2 regions of the Paenibacillus sp. TSA_86.1 genome follow, and region 1 is predicted to be linked to the other one. Evidence: predicted binding sites of a transcription regulator. Region 1 holds the regulator's gene; the other holds the start of a gene.

Evidence for each region. The regulator Rex, encoded in region 1, represses fermentation and respiration genes when NADH is low (regulators of the CRP and FNR family bind a similar motif). The targets are predictions, from matches to a motif close to TTGTGAAATATTTCACAA.
Region 2: a site for Rex is predicted at 1,150-1,167, ahead of ACUTVW_RS24625 (formate/nitrite transporter family protein). Genes of this name have one in related genera too.

Annotation. Positions count from the first base shown of each region.
Region 1 covers NZ_JBQZGE010000004.1:67,024-70,232, forward strand. The annotation lists gene dinG (ATP-dependent DNA helicase DinG) at 1-1,350, shown strand, start outside; gene ACUTVW_RS11590 (redox-sensing transcriptional repressor Rex) at 1,560-2,216, shown strand; gene ACUTVW_RS11595 (amidohydrolase) at 2,200-3,209, shown strand, end outside.
Region 2 covers NZ_JBQZGE010000020.1:15,717-18,925, reverse strand. The annotation lists gene ACUTVW_RS24630 (FAD-dependent oxidoreductase) at 1-895, shown strand, start outside; gene ACUTVW_RS24625 (formate/nitrite transporter family protein) at 1,255-2,121, shown strand; gene ACUTVW_RS24620 (molybdopterin-containing oxidoreductase family protein) at 2,608-3,209, shown strand, end outside.

The sequences.
Region 1 (3,209 bases):
GGTCAACTGCCGATGCTTCGCTCCCAGCTGTCCGGGCATGAAAATGCGGTACAGTGGGGTTCTATGGTGGATCAGATGTTTCCGCTTGCCGTTGAGGTCAAGGAAATGTGGGATCGGCTGAGCGATGCTCTGTTTAGTCTGTTGCCCGAACGGAGTGACGCTTCTCCAGGAGAAACGGGACAATTCTCGCTACGGATCAAAGCTTCACAGAAACCTGCGAAATGGCAGGATCTACAGGAACTGGAGAACCAGATTTATGTGACTTTGGGTGATTTGGTACGCAAAGGTGACAAGCTGTTGCTGGAAGTGAAAGAAGATCAGGACGATTATCAGTCCGACAGTCTGATTACGGATATCACCGGACTTTTGAAAGATCTGACGACGATGAAGGAGAATTTAAGGTTCTTCATGCGTATGGATGACGCCAAGACGGTGTACTGGATGGAGGCGAGCGGTCAGTTCCGCAGTAAGTCCCTTCAGTTGTATGCTGTTCCGGTAGATGTAAGTGCACAACTGAAGGAGATGTTTTTTGATAAAAAGAAAAGCGTTGTACTTACATCGGCTACGCTGTCGGTTGATAAGTCATTCCAGTTCATGATTGAGCAGCTGGGCTTGCAAGAGGCTGCGGATAATAATCGGCTTCTGACTTCGATGCTGCCTTCTCCGTTTAATTATCGGGAACAGGCATTGCTGGTGATCCCGCGTGATTTTCCAAGTCTGAAAGGCAGTGTAGGAGATGCACACTTTGTACAGATGCTGGTGCAGTCTCTTGCCGAGACGGCCATTGCAACACGAGGGCGCATGATGGTGCTGTTTACTTCCTATAAAATGCTTCGCCAGGTGTACGAACCCTTGAAGGAGGCCTTGTCCGGTAATGACATCTCACTCCTGGGCCAGGGTGTGGACAGCGGCAATCGCTCCAAGCTGACCCGCCGATTCCAGGATGCCAAAGCTGCCGTTCTGCTGGGTACGAGCAGTTTTTGGGAAGGTGTGGATATTCCGGGCGAAGCGCTGACCTGTCTTGCGATTGTGAGACTGCCTTTCCAGCCGCCTAACCATCCGCTTCTGGAAGCGAAGAGTGAGTTGCTGCAAGAACAGAAGAAGAATCCGTTTATGAAACTTTCTGTGCCACAGGCGGTCATTCGCTTCAAGCAAGGATTCGGCCGGCTTGTTCGAACGGGGAAGGATCGCGGTATCGTCATTGTGTATGATACACGAGTGATTGAGGCTTATTACGGCAAGTACTTCCTGTATTCACTGCCGGGACCCAAAATGGAGCATATGCTTACTGAACAGATGGTTCCGCGCATCGCTGAATGGCTGGATCGACCTGCGGGGAAGCAAAATTAACGATTTGTAAGCTATAACGTTGCATTGTACTTCACCATGGCGTTAAACTCGAAGGAGACTTCGAAAAGGCAGCGCATATATGAACTTATAATCCTAACAATACGGGCATTCTGTATGAGGAGTGATGCATGGATTTTGCATGTATACAGAATGCTCATCTTTTCAATATTTATTCTATTTTATCGTGGCAATGGTAAGGGGGAGCAAGAATGAAATCGGATAAAATTTCAGAAGCGGTAGTGCGGCGTCTGCCTGTATATTTACGTTATTTGAACGAGTTGGTTCAGCGTGAGGTGACAACGGTTTCCTCGCAGGAGCTTGGACAGCGGCTGGATCTGAACCCGGCTCAGATTCGCAAAGATTTGGCTTATTTCGGAGATTTTGGCCGCAAAGGGATCGGGTATGACGTCTCTTACTTGATAGAGAAGATTCGTCACATTCTAAAAATCGATCAGCAAATTAACGTGGCTCTGGTGGGAGCCGGTAATCTCGGACAAGCATTATCCAACTACAATGCATATCTGAAGGACAATATGAAGATTGTCGCTATTTTTGATGCCTTTGGACCGAAGATCGGCAGCAAAATTAACAGTCTGACGGTGCAACCGATGGAGGAGCTCGCGGAAGCTGTACAGAAAGATAACATTCGCATCGGTATCATTACAGTGCCGGACATAGAAGCGCAGAACGTTGCTGACCAGCTGATTGACTCGGGAATTGAGGCCATTTTGAATTTTGCACCGACGATTCTAAAAACACCTTCGCATGTTCGCATTCATCACGCTGATTTTACGACCGATTTGCTCAGTTTGGCTTATTACTTGGAAAACGGAAAGGAAGAAGAGCACGATGACAACAACGAATAGATGGGTGATTCAGAATGGTAAATTCGCTGTAAATGAAGGTGCAGACTGGAATGTGGTTCAGGGGTATATGGTCGTTGAGAACGACAAGATTGTGCATATTGGTGAGACGCTGCCGGATGGAGACGAGAACCTGACCAAAGTGGATGGAAAAGGATTGCTCTTCCTGCCGGGTCTGATCAATACGCATGGTCATGCGGCCATGTCACTGCTCCGGGGTCATGGAGATGATCTGGCACTGCAAGTATGGCTACAAGAAAAAATGTGGCCAATGGAAGCGAAGATGACTTCGGAAGACGTCTATTGGGGAGCATCCCTTTCCGTGCTTGAAATGCTGAAAGGCGGAACAACCGCTTTTCTGGATATGTATGACCACATGGATCAGGTAGCTAAAGTCGTTGAACAGTCCGGGGCAAGAGCGGCGCTGGCTCGCGGCGTAATTGGACTTTGCTCCGAAGAAGAGCAGATGCGTAAGCTGGAAGAGTCGGCTGCATTTGCACGTGAATGGAATGGACAAGCGGATGGACGCATCACAACCGTGATCTCCCCGCACGCACCTTACACATGCCCTTCAGATTACATAGAGAAGCTTGTACAGGTTGCACACGATTTAAATTTGCCACTTCACACTCATATGTCTGAGACCTTACGTGAAGTGGAGCAGAATGTGACCGATTACGGCCTGCGTCCTGTAGCGCATCTGGAGAAACATGGATTTTTCTCACGTCCTTCACTCGTAGCGCATGCTGTGCATCTGAACGATGAAGAGATCGAGATCTTGGCACGTCACGATGTCGCTGTATCTCATAATCCGGGTAGTAATTTGAAGCTTGCATCAGGTGTAGCCCGTGTTCCTGCTTTGTTGAAAGCAGGAGTTACCGTCTCTCTGGGAACAGACGGACCGGCAAGCAATAACAATCTGGATATGTTTGAGGAAATGAGACTTGCAGCTTTAATTCATAAAGGAGTATCCGGTGATCCAACCGCCGTGCCTGC
Region 2 (3,209 bases), on a different contig from region 1:
TTACATCGGAGTTGAATTGGTGGAGGCATTCGAGATGAATGGCAAGGAAGTAACACTGATTGACAGCGTGGATCGTATTTTGAACAAGTATCTTGACTCCGAATTCACAGATGTTATCGAAGATACACTGACTGAAAAAGGCATCAAACTGGCGCTTGGTCAAACGGTGCAGAAGTTTGAGGGTGAGAATGGTAAAGTAACCAAAGTCATCACATCCAAAGGGGAGTTCGAGACGGACTTGGTCATCCTCTGTATCGGCTTCCGTCCGAATACGGAGCTGCTCAAAGGTCAAGTGGATATGCTGCCAAACGGTGCAATCATCGTGAATAAATATATGCAAACAAGCCAGGAAGATGTCTTTGCTGCAGGTGACAGCTGTGCGATCCATTACAACCCGACAGGCAAAGCGGCCTACATTCCGCTGGCAACCAACGCCGTGCGGATGGGTACGCTCGTAGCACGCAACCTGGTTCGTCCAACGACGCCTTACATGGGAACACAGGGCACATCGGGTATTAAAATTTATGAACAAAATATTGCAGGAACGGGTATGACCGAGATGTCTGCCAGGGAGGAAGGGCTGGTTGTAGAATCGGTTATTCTGGAAGACAGCTACCGTCCGGAATTTATGCCAACCGCTGAGAAACTGCTGCTTAAAGTGGTCTACGAACAAGCCACTCGCCGGATTGTTGGTGCGCAGGTGATGTCACAAGTGGATCTGACGCAGTCGATCAATACGATCTCGGTTTGTATCCAGAACAACATGACCGTGGATGAGCTGGCGTTTATCGACTTCTTCTTCCAACCACATTACAACAAACCGTGGAACTTCTTGAACACTGCAGGTCTGCAAGCCCTGCCTCCGGTAGAAGTTAAAGCTCCAGCACTGGTGTAGGTTGGTTGTGCTTGGGCAAGGCATCCACAATGAATGCGAATAGCAACTATAGAGAATTAGGGTGCATCAGAAAATAAAGGTAAAGGGAAGGCTGGCGATCATATCGTCAGTCTTCCTTTTTGTTGTCTCTGTTGTCTGTGCCGTCTGTCTATATCATCTTGTTTCTTCATTTTCGTACTTCAATCCTATTTCTAAGGGTCTCAAATTCTTTGGGGGGAGACAGTTGGGGAATTGGATCATATTCTCGAATTAGATTGTGATTATTTGCACAAAGTTTTCTGCGAGGTCGATATACAATGAATTCATGGATAGATTTGCTTAAAATACGGACGGATTGATGACAAAGGAGAGGATGATATATGGCGACTAAAACCCCTCAAGAGGTTGCACAATATACGGCAAAGGCCGGGTTGAAGAAAGCACAAAATCCGGTTTCCTCAGTACTGATTCTGGGGTTCTTGGCAGGTGCCTTCATTGCGCTTGGGTTTCTGTTGGATATTCGTGTAATTGCATCTGCACCAGCAGAGTGGGGAAGCATTGCCACATTTATCGGAGCGGCGGTGTTCCCGGTAGGTCTGATTCTGGTCTTGATTGGCGGAGGAGAACTATTGACGGGCAATATGATGGCTGTACCGCTCGCTGCAATCACACGTAAAATCTCTCCAGCCAGCATGCTGAAGAACTTGCTGCTCGTTACATTTGGCAATCTGCTCGGTGCCCTGTTCGTGGCCTTTTTCTTTGGTCATGTACTTGGGCTTACAGCCGAAGGTGTATACCTGACTAAAGTAGTTGATATGGCAGGGCACAAGTTACACGACAGCTTCCTGCAGGCTTTTATCTCAGGCATAGGTTGTAACTGGCTAGTGGCGCTGGCAGTCTGGCTGTCTTATGCAGCCGATACGATGAGCGGTAAAATTCTGGGTATTTGGTTTCCAACGATGGCGTTTGTGGCGATCGGGTTTCAGCACGTTGTGGCTAATATGTTTCTTATTCCGGCAGCGATCTTTGAGGGACACTACTCCTGGGGACAGTATGCCATGAATTTTATTCCGGTCTGGCTGGGGAATCTGACGGGCGGAGCAATGTTCGTAGCGGCTGCATACTGGATGGTATATCTGCGCAAGACCGAGCAAGCAGCCACAGTAGCCAAAAAGGAAACATTGGTTCCTGCTGTAACTGCTCCTATGGAAGCAGAGGGCAGAGCGATGTGGAGCAAACAGGCTTAACCTAGGGTAGAGTAGACACTTAGGAGCATCGTATTTGCAAGTATAAATAGTCAGAGTGTAGGAAGATAGTTACGGAGATTTACCAGAAATAATGAAGTGAGATGATGCATCTTATCGCTTCACGACAAGTTTGGTCGTGGCGAGAGGAGATAGGATCATCTTTTTTTTGCGCAAAATAAATTCGCCATGACAAGGTTCGGGGGAACGAAACCTGAGCATGGCGAATTTCGGGAGTGGTCCATGATATGGCATGAGGAGGAAGTGGGGAAACACCAGCCTAATGCCTTGTTCTTAATTTACCCCTGGTTTCAGAGAATGAATCAAAGGGATAAAACTTTTTTTGAATAAACAAGAATAATAGATTTGCACAGAAATAGGCTACCCGACATTCACGAAAATTTAGCCGATTTACCCTGTTCTCTTTACGTTTTAGTCCCGAACGGGATATGATATAGGGATAGCCATTGAAAGAGGGGGAGCCAAACGATGATCGATCAGGAGAATGGTGTATTTCCAGCGGTATGCCCGCTCGATTGTCCAGACACATGTGGTCTGCTATTACATAAAGAACAAGGTAAAATTGTTAAGGTAACCGGTAATCCGGATCACCCCATTACGAAGGGTGCGATCTGTAATAAAGTTCGAAATATGACGGAGCGGGTGTATCATCCCGAGCGTCTTCAATATCCGATAAAACGAGTCGGTGCCAAAGGTGAAGGCAAGTTCGAGCGGATCAGCTGGGACGAAGCGCTTCAGGAAATTACGGGAAAGTTCAAAGACTTGTCTGCAACGTATGGACCTGAGAGCATACTCCCGTATAGTTTTTACGGTAATATGGGTGTGCTGGGTGTAGACGGTATGGATCGGCGTTTCTTTAATGCGCTGGGGGCAAGTATGCTGGAGCAGACGATTTGTAATGCTGCGGGCAACACCGGCTGGAAATATACGATGGGAGCTAATCACGGCACGTTGCCTGAAGATACAGAGCATGCGGATCTGATTGTGGTCTGGGGCGGGAACATCGTCAGCACGAATATGCATCAGGTCGTACTGGCGGAGAAGGCCCGCAAGAACGGTGCCAAGATTGT